DNA from 3 places in the Sphaerisporangium krabiense genome. Region 1 is predicted to be linked to each of the others. Evidence: predicted binding sites of a transcription regulator. Region 1 holds the regulator's gene; each other region holds the start of a gene.
The links. The regulator HrcA, encoded in region 1, represses chaperone genes, less so after heat shock. The targets are predictions, from matches to a motif close to TTGGCACTCTCNNNNNGAGAGTGCCAA.

Region 1 (4,805 bases):
GAGCGGCTGATGCTGGAGCTGCGGCTGGACTCGGGCTTCCCCGTGGCCGAGATCGGCCCGGACGCCCGCACGACCCTCGCCCGCGCGCTCGGCGACGGCCTGCTCGACCCGGGGCCGTTCCGCGCGGGCCGTGCCGTCCTCACCCTGAAGGGCCGCCTGCTCGCCGACGCGCTGATCCGCGACCTGGCCTGAGCCGGGCGAGGGTCAGGAGGCGTCCTCGGCGGTCACGAAGTCGATCAGTTCCTCGACCCGGCCGAGCAACTCGGGTTCCAGGTCGGCGTAGCCGCGCACGGAGCCCAGGATGCGCCGCCAGGCGTCCGCGGGCTCGCCGCGCCAGCCGAGGGCGGCGATCACGCCCTCCTTCCAGGGGACGCCGCGCGGCACCTGCGGCCAGGCGGGGATGCCGACCGCCGAGGGCTTGACGGCCTGCCAGACGTCCACGAACGGGTGGCCCACGACGAGCACGTGCGGCGAGGTGACCTCGGCGGCGATGCGGCTCTCCTTGGACCCGGCCACCAGGTGGTCCACCAGCACCCCGAGGCGGCGCCCGGGGCCGGGGCCGAACTCCTCGACGATCGCCGGCAGGTCGTCCACCCCTTCGAGGTACTCGACGACGACGCCCTCCACGCGCAGGTCGTGGCCCCAGATCTTCTCGACCAGGGACGCGTCGTGGAGGCCCTCGACGTAGATCCGGCTCTCCTTGGCGACCCGCGCCCGCAGCCCGGCGACCGCGATCGACCCGGACGCGCTGCGCGCCGGGCCGGACGGGGCGGAGGGCGCCGGGCGCACCAGCGTGACCGGCTTGCCCTCCAGCAGGAAGGCCGCGGGGGCGAGCGGGAACAGCCGCCGCCGCCCGAAGCGGTCCTCCAGCGTCACGGCCTCCTTGTCGCAGGCCACGACGGCGCCGCAGAAGCCGCCGCCGGCGTCCTCGACCACGAGGCCGGGTTCGGCGGGCACCTGGGGGATCTTCCCCCGCAGGGGCCTGCGCCAGTCGCCGGCGAGCACGTCACGTCCGTAGTCCCGCATAACCGGGCACGCTAGCAAAATCAGACCCGCGGATGGGGCCCCTGGGGCGCCTGCGGCCACGCGCCGCGTGTCTCGGCCGTGCGGGCGGCGCGGGCACGGCGGCGCCGGACGACGATCACGATCGTGACGATCGACGCGAACAGGAAGCCCGCGAGGGGGATCAGGAACAGGTACGCCGCACCCTTGGCGAAGTCGCCGGCGCCGGCGGTCAGGCGCTTGCCGATCCCGAAGAGGACCTTCCCGCCCTGGGACTCGCAGCCGATCTGGTAGGTGCCGGCGGCGGGCACGGAGATGTCGAACATGCCCTCCCAGGTGCGCCCGTTCGCGGTGATCGTCTGGCGGACGGACGTCGGGGTGAGCTTCACGGGCCGGCCCGCGACGTCCTGGGCGAGACAGGTCACGTTGGTCGGCCCGGACGCCGAGGCGTACAGGACGGGCTGGTCCAGCGGGTTCAGGGGAGCGGACACCTTGCCGCCGCTCTGGAAGACGTGGGTCGGGGCGATCTGCTCGACGGCGCCCACGAAGCCGCTGAAACCCGTCCAGACGCCTACGACGACGCTGACGAGGAAGACCAGCCAGGCGAGCGGGATCCAGCGCCTGCGGGGACGCAGCGGCGCCGCGGAGCGCGGGACGCCCGGGGCGCCGTACGCCGGGCCGCCGGGCGGCGGTCCCGGCACGGGGCCGCCCTGGGGTGGCACGGCGGACGGCCCGGGACGTCCGCCGGGGCCGGCGGGTCCCGGGCCTCGCGGTGGGCCGCCGGGCGGCGGGACCGTGGGGCCGCCCGCCGGGGGAGGGCCGTACGCGGGGCCGCCGGGGACGGGACCTCCGTGCGGACGGGGGGCGCCGGGCGGGGGAACAGGGGGCGGGCCGTGGTGTTCCGGGGTGCCCTGGCGCGGGATCCGGGGTGCCGGGCCGCCCGGACCTGGCTCGTTCTCGGTCATGATCCCAGTGTGGACGACGGGTCTTGTCATCAGATAGCAAGTGGCTTGTCACTGACCGGGTGAGGTCGTGCCGACGAGTTATCGCACGCCGACGGCCGGGGCCGTACACTTGGCACTCAGGAACACAGAGTGCCAGCCAGCTGTTCACGCAGGCACGATCGCGAGGCAGGAGGTGAGCACGTTGCTCGACGACCGTAAGCTGGCCGTCCTGCGCGCCGTTGTCGAAGATTACGTGTCCACCAACGAGCCGGTCGGGTCAAAGGCGTTGGCCGAGCGCCACAATCTGGGCGTCTCCCCGGCCACCGTCCGCAACGACATGGCCGTGCTCGAAGAGCAGGGGTACATCACGCAGCCGCACACCAGCGCGGGCCGCGTGCCGACCGACAAGGGTTACCGGCTGTTCGTCGACAAGCTGTCCCAGATCAAACCGATGTCGGCGGCGGAACGCCGGGCGATCGAGACGTTCCTCGCCGGCGCCGTCGACCTCGACGACGTCGTCACGCGCACGGTCCGGCTGCTCGCCCAGCTCACCCGTCAGGTCGCGGTGGTCCAGTACCCTTCGCTGACCCGCTCGACGGTGCGTCATGTCGAGTTGGTGCCGCTCGCCGAGCGGCGCATCATGCTGGTGCTGATCACCAACACCGGCCGGGTGGAGCAGCGTGTCGTCGATCTTCCCGAGGGCGTGGCGGACGATCGCATCGCGCATCTGCGGGCGCTGCTGAACGCCTCGCTGGACGGGTGCGGGCTCAGCCGCGTGCCCGACACGGTCGCCGATCTCCCCGAGCGGCTTCCCGAGGAAGAGCGACCGGCGGCGGCCACTATCCTTTCGGTGTTGCTGGAGACTCTGGTCGACCGCCACGAGGAGAAGATCATCTTCGCCGGGGCGGCCAACCTCGCGGGCGACTTCACCGTGGGCCTGCGCGATGTTCTCGAAGCCCTGGAGGAGCAGGTCGTGCTCATGCGGCTGCTCGGCGAGGCGGACGAACATTCCGCGCTTATGGTGCGCATCGGTTCGGAGAACCCGTACTCGGGTCTTCACGGCACCTCGATCGTCGCCGCAGGATACGGTTCGGGCGACAACGAACTGGCTCGGCTCGGAGTGCTGGGCCCGACGCGAATGGACTACCCGGTGACTATGGGAGCGGTGCGCGCGGTGGCGCGCTATGTCGGCCAGATCCTGGCGGGGTCCTAGGTGGCCCGCGACTATTACGGCATCCTCGGGGTCCGCCGTGACGCCAGCCAGGACGAGATCAAGAAGGCGTACCGCCGGCTCGCCCGCGAGCTGCACCCCGACGTCAACCCCGACCCGGAGACGCAGGAGCGTTTCAAGGAGATCAACCAGGCGTACGAGGTCCTGTCGGACCCGAACAAGCGCCAGATGTTCGATCTCGGCGCCGACCCGATGGGCGGGGCAGCGGGCGCGGGCGCCGCGGGCTTCGGCGCGGGTTTCCCGTTCAGCGACATCATGGACGCCTTCTTCGGCGGGGCCGGCGCCGCGCGCGGCGGGCCGCGGTCCCGGGCCAGGCGCGGGCGCAACGCGACCATCCGCGTCGAGCTGGACCTGTCGGAGTCCGCGTTCGGCACCACGCGCGAGCTGGTCGTCGACACCGCCGTGGTGTGCGGGGTCTGCACGGGATCCGGCGCCGCGCCGGGCACCCACCCCGACACCTGCGACATGTGCCACGGCCGCGGCGAGGTCTCGCAGGTCACCCGGTCGTTCCTCGGCCAGGTGATGACCTCGCGGCCGTGCCCGCAGTGCGGCGGCTTCGGCTCGATCATCTCCCACCCCTGCCAGGAGTGCTCCGGCGACGGCCGGGTGCGCACCCGCCGCACGATCAAGGTGCGCATCCCCGCCGGCGTCGAGGACGGCACCCACATCCAGCTCGCCGGCGAGGGCGAGGTCGGTCCCGGCGGCGGCCCGCCCGGCGACCTGTTCCTGGAGATCGTCGAGCGTCCGCACTCCATCTTCGAGCGCCGCGGCGACGACCTGCACTGCACCGTGCAGATCCCCATGACGGCCGCCGCCCTCGGCACGATCCTCACGGTGGAGACCCTGGACGGCGCCGAGGAGATCGACGTGCGCCCCGGCACCCAGTCCGGGCAGGTCATCCCCCTCTACAGCCGGGGCATCCAGCGGCTCAACGAGACGGGCAGGGGTGACCTGCTGATCCACGTCAACGTGGAGACCCCCCACCGGCTCGACCCGGCGCAGGAGGAACTGCTCAAGGAGCTGGCCAAGCTGCGCGGCGAGGAGCGCCCGCCCGGCAAGTTCGCGCCCGGGCAGCAGGGCTTCTTCTCCCGGCTCAGGGACGCCTTCAACGGCCGCTGACGCGGGCCCGGTCCTGCCGGGTCCCGTGGCGTCGTGGGCGGCGCCCGGCACTAAGGTTTGCGGGTGAGCGTCCCCGTGTTCCTCGCCGGCGACCTGTCCGGCGACGAGATCCTCCTGTCCGGCCCCGAGGGGCGGCACGCCGCGACCGTCCGCAGGCTGCGCGCCGGGGAGCGCGTCGACCTCACCGACGGCAGGGGCGCGGTCGCCGAGTGCGCCGTGGAGTCCGCCGGCAAGGACGCGCTGCGGCTGCGGGTGCTCGGCCGGTACGACGTCCCCGCGCCCGCGCCGCGCCTGGTCGTCGTGCAGGGCCTGCCCAAGGGCGACCGGGGCGAGCTGGCCGTCGAGATGATGACCGAGGCCGGGGTGGACGTCATCGTGCCGTGGGCCGCGGCGCGCTGCGTGACGCAGTGGAAGGGCGAGCGCGCGGGCAAGGCGCTGGCCCGCTGGAGGTCGGCGGCCAGGGAGGCGGGCAAGCAGGCCAGGCGCTTCCACCTGCCCGAGATCGCCGA
Region 2 (4,805 bases), 4.4 Mb from region 1:
ACTCGCCCGTGGCGGCGTTGAGGCCGTGACCCACCGGCAGGTCGGTGATCTTGGAGGTGACGACGTACCCCTCCTGGCCGGCGTTCTCGGCGATCCAGCGGGCCGGCTCGACGAGCGCCCGGCGGACGATGGAGACGCCGGTGGCCTCGTCGCCGGTCAGGCCGATGTCGTCGAGGTCCTTGGCGAGGTGCACGAGCGCGGAGCCACCGCCGGAGACGATGCCCTCCTCGATCGCGGCACGGGTCGCCGAGATGGCGTCCTCAAGGCGGTGCTTCTTCTCCTTGAGCTCGACCTCGGTGGCCGCGCCGACGCGCAGGATGCAGATGCCGCCGGAGAGCTTGGCGAGGCGCTCCTGGAGCTTCTCGCGGTCCCAGTCGGAGTCGGTCTGCTCGATCGCGTACTGGATCTCGCGGACGCGGTCGGAGACGGCCTGCGGGTCGCCCGCGCCGTCCACGATCGTGGTGGTGTCCTTGGTGACCACGATGCGGCGCGCGGTGCCGAGCACCTCGGTGCCGACGTTCTCCAGCTTGAGGCCGAGCTCCTCGGAGACCACCTGGCCGCCGGTCAGGATCGCGATGTCCTGCAGCATGGCCTTGCGCCGGTCGCCGAAGCCGGGGGCCTTGACGGCGACGGAGGTGAAGGTGCCGCGGATCTTGTTGGTGACCAGGACGGCCAGGGCCTCGCCCTCGACGTCCTCGGCGACCACGAACAGCGGCTTCTTGGTCTGGGCGACCTTCTCCAGCAGCGGCAGGAAGTCGGCGATCGAGGAGACCTTGCTCTGGTGCAGCAGCACGTAGGCGTCCTCGAGGACGGCCTCCATGCGCTCGGGGTCGGTCACCATGTACGGCGACAGGTACCCCTTGTCGAACTGGAGACCCTCGGTGAACTCCAGTTCGAGGCCCATGGTGTTGGACTCCTCGACGGTGATCACGCCGTCCTTGCCCACCTTGTCGAACGCCTCGGCGATGAGCTCGCCGATCTTGGCGTCCTGCGCCGAGATGGTGGCGACGTTGGCGATCTCCTTCTTGTCCTCGACGGGACGGGCCCGCTCGAGGAGGCGGTCGCTGACGGCGCGGGCGGCCAGGTCGATGCCGCGCTTGAGCGACAGCGGGGACGCGCCGGCGGCGACGTTGCGCAGACCCTCGCGCACCATGGCCTGGGCCAGGACGGTGGCGGTGGTGGTGCCGTCACCCGCGATGTCGTTGGTCTTGGTCGCCACTTCCTTGGCGAGCTGGGCGCCGAGGTTCTCGTACGGCTTGTCGAGCTCCACCTCGCGCGCGATGGTGACACCGTCGTTGGTGATGGTCGGGGCACCGAACTTCTTGTCGATGACGACGTTACGGCCGCGCGGCCCGAGGGTCACCTTGACGGCGTCCGCGAGGGCGTTCACGCCACGCTCAAGAGCGCGCCGCGCGTCCTCGTCGAACTCCAGGATCTTGGGCATTTAAGGTCCTCTCAGCGTCAGAGGCCCCGGGGCCTGGGACAGGACCCGGGGCGTGACACGCAAAATTCGTAAGGCTCCGGACTGGTGGTAGCTGGCGCGCTCCGGGGCTTACTTCTCGATGATCGCGAGAACGTCACGGGCGGAGAGCACGAGGTACTCCTCGCCGCCGTACTTGACCTCGGTACCGCCGTACTTGCTGTAGAGGACGACGTCCCCTTCCTTGACGTCGAGCGGGATGCGCTTCTCGCCGTCCTCGTCCCAGTTGCCGGGGCCGACCGCGAGGACCTTGCCCTCCTGCGGCTTCTCCTTGGCGGTGTCCGGGATAACCAGACCGGAAGCGGTCGTCTGCTCGGCCTCAAGCGGCTGGACCACGATGCGGTCGCCGAGCGGCTTAACGGGAACCTTGGTGGCGGTCGTCACGATCGGACCTCCCCTTCAGATATTCGATGATGGCTGAAGAGGCGACCAGCGGCCTGCCGTCGCGGGTGTCAGACCTGCCTCGTCGCATTTTCGTCTTGGCACTCTCAATGGGCGAGTGCCAACACTGAACAGTATGCAAGGCCGCCGACACAGTCAACACGAGCCGTGCCAGTGGCGCGTAAGAGGTCTTCGAGGGCCTCGGACCAGGCCCGCCCCGCAGGGCGGTAGCGTCGGGCGGCGTGGATGTCGATGCCTTTCGTGAGCTCCTGACGCCGGACGGGCAGGAGGCGTTGCGGCGGGCCGCGGCGGGGCTGGCGGCCGGCGAGGAGGGCCTGCGGATCGTGAGCGGGCTGCGCAGGTCGTTCGGCCCGGGGCTCAGCGGGGCGGCGCTCGCGCAGGCGACGCTGCGGGCGCGCGGGGCCGCCAAGTTCGGCGCGGACGCGGCCGTCATGTACTTCACCGGCGACGGCCTGGAGCAGGCCACGCGCGCCGAGGTGGCCGCGCACCGGGCCCGCCGGTTCGCCGAGGGGGCGGCCGAGGTGACCACGGTGGCGGACGTCTGCTGCGGCATCGGCGGGGACATGATCGCACTGGCCCGCGCGGGCCGCCGGGTGGAGGCGGTGGACGCCGACCCGCTCACGGCCGAGGTAGCGCGGGCGAACGCGGCGGTCCTGGGGCTGGCCGGGCTGGTGACCGTGCGGGTGGGCGAGGCGTCCCAGGTCGAGCCGGAGGGGTACGACGCGCTCTTCGCCGACCCGGCGCGGCGCTCGACCGGCAGGCGGGTCTTCGACCCGATGGCGTACTCCCCGCCCTGGCCGCGGGTGCTCGCCCTCGCGGAGCGGGCGCGCGCGGCCTGCCTGAAGGTCGCGCCTGGCCTGCCGTACGAGCTGATCCCCGAGGACGCCGAGGCCGAGTGGGTGTCCTACCGGGGCGAGGTCAAGGAGGCCGTCCTGTGGACGGGCGCCTTCGCCGCGCGGCCGGGCCGCCGCGCGACCATGCTGCCCTCCGGCGACACGCTGACCGCCGACCCTTCCCTGGGGCCGGCCCCGCACGGGCCGGTGGCCCGGTACCTGTACGAGCCGGACGGCGCGGCCGTGCGCGCCCACCTGGTGGCCGAGGTCGCCGCGCTGGTGGGCGGCCACCTGATCGACCCGCACATCGCCTACATCACGGCGGAGTCCCCGGCGTCCACGCCGTGGGCCGCGCGGTACGAGGTGCTGGAGGCGCTGCCCTTCTCGCTGAAGCGCCTGCGAGCGGCGTTGCGGGAACGCGGGATCGGCACGGTGACGCTGAAGAAACGCGGCTCGGCGCTCGATCTGGAGCGTTTGAGGAAAGACCTCCGGCTTTCCGGTGATAAATCGTGTGTCGTGGTGCTCACCCGCATCGGCACGGACCCGTTCGCCTTCATCTGCCGGCCGTCCTGACCTGCCTAAACGCCACAACTCCCCCAAATCCACCGCAATCACGAAGTTTTAAAGTCGGCCCCGAAAGCGTCCCGCCGAGCCACTACAGTTGGCCAGCGCGGGATTTTGGCCTGATCGATGGCCGACCCGCCTTATTCGCCGCGTATTCGTCCCCGCGACGACCAGGACCTACCCCACCGCCGCGCGGCCGACCGCCCGCGAGTGAAGGAGCTTCCGGTGGATCACTCCAACCACGCCCTCCTCCAGGCGGGCGGCCAGACCGCCATCTCCGACCGGATGCGCGAGCTCCTCGCCCGAGCGGCCCAGGACCACGTCTACGAGCAGCGCACGCAGGGCGCGGTCCTCGACGAGATACGCCAGCGCCTCGAAGGCATGGAATGGCTGCTGCGCGAGGTGCGCGAGCGCGAGCTCGGCGGGCTCAACGGCGCGCTGGAAGGGGTGAACGGCCGGCTCGGCGAGCTGGCCACCCGGCCGCCCGCCTGGGCCGAGGGCCTGGCCCAGCACGTGGAGGCGCTGCGCGACCGGGTGGACCTCGTGGGCGACCGGGTGGCGGGGCTCGGCGACCGCGTCGAGGCCGTGGGCGACCGGGTGAAGCCCATCACCGAGCTCTCCGGCCTGTGGACCGACCTCGGCGCCGTGCGCGAGGGGGTCGCCGAGGCCCTCAAGCGGCTCCAGGCCGTCCTGGAGGGCGGCCAGGCGCTCCCCGAGCGCATGGCCGAGTTCGCGCGCCGCCTGGAGCATCTGGCGTCCGGCATGGAAGCCGCCGCGGGCCGGTTCACCCGCGTCGACAAGGCCCTGCACGAGCTCACCCAGCGCACCGAGCGGCTGGAGGGCGGCGTCCTCGACCTCACCGAGGGTCTGGACGAGATGCTGCCCTCGGCCGTCGAACGCCTCAACGGCTCGGTCGAGCGGCTCACCGAGAAGCTGGACGGCATGGCCACCCGGCTGGCCGAGGCCGAGACGCGGCTCGGCGGCCGTCTCGACGGCGTGGACGGGCGGGTCGCGGGCGTCGAGAGCCGGGTGGAGGGCGCCCTGTCCACCGTGTCCTCCCTGTCCGGCCTCTCCACCGTCCCCGGCCGGTTCGACGACGTGGACAGCCACCTGGGGGCCGTCCAGGGGCGCCTGGACACCGTGGACGTCCGGCTCCAGAGCCTGCACGACCGGGTCGAGACCGCCGGGGCCGGCCTCGCGGCCCTGGACGGCCTCGACGGGCGGTTCACCGAGGTGGACAGCGCCCTGACCGGGCTGGACAGCCGCCTGACCGGCGTCGACCAACGGCTCACGGGCATCGACGGCGCGCTGTCCCGGCACGACGAGCGGTTCACCGCGATCGGCGCGAGCTTCGAGGACGTCAGCGAGCGGCTCGACATGGTGGACGACCGTGTGGAGGCCGTCAACCAGCGCGTCGGCCAGCTCCCCGGCCTGCTGGAGGTCGGCGAGGTGCACAAGCGGGTGGGCGAGCTCATCGACGCCCAGGGGGGCGTCCAGGACAAGCGGTTCGACGAGATCGACCGCCG
Region 3 (4,805 bases), 2.0 Mb from region 1:
CGGTGATCTCCGGATCGGTGCCGGGGAACTCGAAGCCGGCGAGCTTCCGCACCGTGCTCCTGCCCCCGTCGCAGCCGACCAGCCACCGGCACCGGACCGCGCTCTCGCCCTGACCGTCCGCACTCCCGTCGCGGACCGTCACCGTCACGCCCGTGTCGTCGGCCGTGAAGCCGGTCAGCTCGGCGCCCCGGCGCACCCGCACCCCGAGGCGGCCGGCCCACGCGGCGAGGATCTCTTCGAGCTGCTGCTGGTTGACCAGGCCGATCGCGTCGGCGGGGCCGTGGCCCGCCAGGTCCGGGTCGTCGCCGTCCAGCAGGTCGGCGCGGAGCATGATGCCGGCGAAGTGGCCCGCGAACCGGGGCGGCGTGCGCGGGGGCCCGCCGGCCGGTCCGTCGCCGCCCGCCCGCTGCCGCATGAAGGCGGCGAACTGCTCCATATTGCGTGCCTGCGCCTCCCGCAGCTCGTCCAGCAGGCCGCGCCGGTACAGCGCCTCCACCGACGGGGTGTTCAACGCTCCCGCCTTGATCGTGGGGTCGATCTCGTGGCGCCGCTCGACGACCAGCGCCGAGACGCCGGCGAGCGCCAGTTCGCAAGCCAGCATCAGCCCCACGGGTCCCGCGCCCGCGACCAGCACGTCCACATCGTCCGTCATGCCGCCTCCCCTGTAGATACCTTCACTAAAAAATTACCGTAACAGTATTTTTCTAGCCAGTACAGTGGGATCCCGTGGACGGTGACCCAGGGCTTCGCGAGCGCAAGAAGCGGCAGACACGGCAGTTGATCTCGGACGTGGCCTCGTCCCTGTTCCTCACGAAGGGCTTCGACAACGTCACGGTCACCGAGATCGCCGAGGCGGTGAACGTCTCCCCCAAGACGGTCTTCAACTACTTCCCACGCAAAGAGGACCTGTTCCTGGACCGGCTGCCCGAGGCGCTCGACCTGATCACCGGCGCCGTCCGCGACCGGCCGCCGGATGTCGAGCCGCTGACCGCGCTGCGCCGGCTGTTCGTCGGCCTGGTGCGCCAGGGACATCCGCTGGGCGGCGTGGGCGAGGGGTACGACGCCTTCTGGCGCGTGGTGGCCGGCTCACCGGCCCTGCTGGCGCGCGTCCGCGAGTCGGTCCAGGAGACCGAGAGCGTCCTCGCCGCCGCGCTGGCCGAGGCCGCGGGGGCGGACCCCGGCGATCCGTGGCAGAAGATGACCGCCGCCTTCGTCGTCACGGTCTACCGCACGACGTACGCCGAGAGCGCGCGCAGGCTCATCGCGGGCGACCCCGCCGCCGAGGTCGCCGAGGACCACGTCGCCCTGCTGGAGCGCGGATTCGACGCGCTGGAACGCGCCGTCGAGGGCCGCTGACGGCAGCGGCGCGGGGTTCCCCCGCACGCGAAAGGGCCACTCCCGGAAGACCGGGAATGGCCCTTTCGCTGATATCTGGGAAATCTGGGCGCCGAGGCGGCTCAGAAGTCCATGTCGCCGCCGCCACCGGGGACGGCCGGAGCCTTCTCCTTCTCCGGCTTCTCGGCGATGACGGCCTCGGTGGTGAGGAACAGGGCCGCGATCGAGGCGGCGTTCTGCAGCGCGGAACGGGTCACCTTGGCCGGGTCGATGATGCCCGCGTCGAGCAGGTTCACGTACTCGCCCGTGGCGGCGTTCAGACCGACGCCCGCCTCCAGGTTGCGGACCTTCTCCACCACGACGCCGCCCTCGAGGCCGGCGTTCACGGCGATCTGCTTGAGGGGCTCCTCCAGCGCCTTGCGGACGATCGAGGCGCCGGTGGCCTCGTCGTTGAAGAGCTCCAGCTTGTCGAACGCCTTCGCGCCCGCCTGGATCAGCGCCACGCCACCGCCGGGGACGATGCCCTCCTCGACGGCCGCCTTGGCGTTGCGGACGGCGTCCTCGATGCGGTGCTTGCGCTCCTTGAGCTCGACCTCGGTCGCCGCGCCGGCCTTGATGACGGCCACGCCGCCGGCCAGCTTGGCCAGGCGCTCCTGCAGCTTCTCGCGGTCGTAGTCCGAGTCGGTGTTCTCGATCTCGGCGCGGATCTGGTTCACGCGGCCCGCGATCTGCTCGGGGTCGCCGGCACCGTCGACGATGGTGGTCTCGTCCTTGGTGATGATGACCTGGCGAGCGCGGCCCAGCAGGTCGAGGGTGGCGGTCTCCAGCTTGAGGCCGACCTCCTCGCTGATGACCTGGCCGCCGGTGAGGGTGGCGATGTCGCCGAGCATGGCCTTGCGGCGGTCGCCGAAGCCGGGAGCCTTCACCGCGACGGACTTGAACAGGCCGCGGATCTTGTTGACGACCAGGGTGGCCAGGGCCTCGCCCTCGACGTCCTCGGCGATGATGACGAGCGGCTTGCCGGACTGCACGACCTTGTCGAGCAGGGGCAGCAGGTCCTTGTTGGCGGAGACCTTGCCGTTGACGATGAGGATGTAGGCGTCGTCGAGGACGGCCTCCATGCGCTCCGGGTCGGTCACGAAGTACCCGGAGATGTAGCCCTTGTCGAAGCGCATACCCTCGGTGAGCTCGAGCTCGAGCCCGAAGGCGTTGCTCTCCTCGACGGTGATGACGCCTTCCTTGCCGACCTTGTCCATCGCCTCGGCGATCATCTCGCCGATCTGGGTGTCGCCGGCGGAGATGGAGGCGGTGGAGGCGATCTGCTCCTTGGTCTCCACGTCCTTGGCAATCTTGGAGAGCTCTTCGCTCACGCGCTCGACGGCCGCCTCGATGCCCCGCTTGAGGGACATCGGGTTGGCGCCGGCGGCGACGTTGCGCAGCCCCTCGCGTACCAGCGCCTGGGCGAGCACGGTGGCGGTGGTGGTGCCGTCACCGGCGACGTCGTCGGTCTTCTTGGCGACTTCCTTGACGAGCTCGGCCCCGATCTTCTCCCACGGGTCCTCGAGCTCGATCTCCTTGGCGATGGAGACACCGTCGTTGGTGATGGTGGGCGCGCCCCACTTCTTCTCCAGCACGACGTTGCGGCCCTTGGGCCCAAGGGTCACCTTGACGGCGTCGGCGAGCTGGTTCATACCGCGCTCGAGACCGCGCCGGGCGTCCTCGTTGAACGCGATCATCTTGGCTGCCATACGGCTAGACCTCCCAGATACAGGGTGGCTTGCGACGGATCGAGCCGACGCCCGCGACGGCATGTAGACCCGCTCCTCCACGACCCTGTCGCCGTGGATCACCGGGCCCCATCGCCTCGATCCAGGTTGTCACTCTCCGCACGAGAGTGCCAACGAACTATTTAGCACTCTACCCGGTCGAGTGCAAGCGACCACCCCTATGACCTGGGAGGCACACGGATTTCTCCGACCGTATGCCGAATATTGGGCCTGCCCCTCATCCGGCGACGGCCGGGCGGGCGAGGATGTCCCACGTCAGAACGGGAGAGGGCCCGCCCGCCCCTGCGCAGGGCGGACCGGCCCCTCCTTCTAGTGGCTGTGATAGACCAGTGGATCTCTTCGACTGCGGGGCCGGGCTCGCCGGCCGCGTCACACAGTCCGTACGGACTCGGCCTGCGGACCCTTCTGGCCCTGTGTGATCTCGAACTCCACCCGCTGACCCTGTTCGAGGGAACGGTATCCCTCCGCCAGGATCGCTGAGTAGTGGACAAACACGTCCTTACCACCGTCTACCGCGATGAAGCCGTAGCCCTTGTCCGCGTTAAACCATTTGACGGTGCCCTGCGCCACTTTCCGACTCCTCTTGCTGGGCTCCGGACCCCGCCCACTCCTCCGCGAGGTCCGTGACCTTCGGAACCGAGACGCATGCGAACTCCTCGGCCACGTCGATCGTTCTCGACCATACCTGTGGCATGCCTTGGCGCAACAGAGTCAATCACGAAACTACTTCTTGACGTTCGCTCAAAGCGGTACGTGACTATTTCGCACTCGCGTTTAGTTAGTTGACAATTACACTACCGAGGGGACCCAGTAAAAGCTTCTATTGTGATAGCTGGGCCGTTCAAGGGCCCAGAACGCACGAACGCCCGCCCGTCCCGGGGGACGAGCGGGCGTTCGGCCCGGCTTGCGGTCAGCCGCCGGCGACCGCGGGGATCACCGAAACCTGGGCTCCGTCCGGGGTGGGGGTGTCAAGTCCGTCCACGAAACGGACATCCTCTTCTCCGACATAGACGTTGACAAAACGGCGGATGTTGCCCGTTTCGTCCAGGATACGCGCCCCGATTCCGGGGTAGTCGGCGTCGAGCTTCTGCAGCACGTCGCGAAGGGTGCCCCCCTCGCCCGCCACCTCGGCCGCGCCGTCGGTGTACGTACGGAGAATCGTCGGAATCCGTACAGAAACGCTCATTTATGTGGACCTTTCAGGAGTTTTCCACGACAGCCGTACGAAAAGCGTCGAGAGAGGGACGGATCACCGCGGTCGGCCGGGCGCCGGACGCGACCGCGTCCAGGGTCTTGAGGCCGTCGCCGGTGTTGAGCACCACCGTCTCGGCCTCGGGGTCCAGCAGGCCCTTCTCGGTGAGCTTCTTGAGCACGCCCACGGTGACGCCGCCCGCCGTCTCGGCGAAGATGCCCTCGGTGCGGGCGAGCAGCCGCACGGCGTCCACGATCTCGGCGTCGGTGACGTCCTCGACCGCGCCGCCCGTGCGGCGGGCGATGTCGAGCACGTAGGGGCCGTCCGCGGGGTTGCCGATGGCCAGCGACTTGGCGATGGTGCGCGGCTTGACCGGCTGCACGACCTCCCGCCCGGCCTTGAAGGCGGCCGACACCGGCGAGCAGCCCTCCGCCTGCGCGGCGAAGATCTTGTACGGCTTGTCCTCGACGAGGCCGAGCTTGATCAGCTCC

Region 2: a site for HrcA is predicted at 1,960-1,986, ahead of groES (co-chaperone GroES). Genes of this name have one in related genera too.
Region 3: a site for HrcA is predicted at 3,210-3,236, ahead of groL (chaperonin GroEL). Genes of this name have one in related genera too.

The regions. Positions count from the first base shown of each region.
Region 1 is NZ_JACHBR010000001.1:5,073,602-5,078,406, forward strand. It holds gene hemW (radical SAM family heme chaperone HemW) at 1-192, shown strand, start outside; gene BJ981_RS22320 (DUF3097 domain-containing protein) at 205-1,026, opposite strand; gene BJ981_RS22325 (hypothetical protein) at 1,047-1,703, opposite strand; gene hrcA (heat-inducible transcriptional repressor HrcA) at 2,149-3,159, shown strand; gene dnaJ (molecular chaperone DnaJ) at 3,160-4,296, shown strand; gene BJ981_RS22340 (16S rRNA (uracil(1498)-N(3))-methyltransferase) at 4,360-4,805, shown strand, end outside.
Region 2 is NZ_JACHBR010000001.1:702,351-707,155, forward strand. It holds gene groL (chaperonin GroEL) at 1-1,444, opposite strand, end outside; gene groES (co-chaperone GroES) at 1,553-1,864, opposite strand; gene BJ981_RS02910 (class I SAM-dependent methyltransferase) at 2,104-3,288, shown strand; gene BJ981_RS02915 (hypothetical protein) at 3,505-4,805, shown strand, end outside.
Region 3 is NZ_JACHBR010000001.1:3,039,404-3,044,208, reverse strand. It holds gene BJ981_RS13630 (FAD-dependent monooxygenase) at 1-652, opposite strand, end outside; gene BJ981_RS13625 (TetR/AcrR family transcriptional regulator) at 727-1,356, shown strand; gene groL (chaperonin GroEL) at 1,458-3,083, opposite strand; gene BJ981_RS13615 (cold-shock protein) at 3,492-3,692, opposite strand; gene BJ981_RS13610 (MoaD/ThiS family protein) at 4,033-4,308, opposite strand; gene thrC (threonine synthase) at 4,322-4,805, opposite strand, start outside.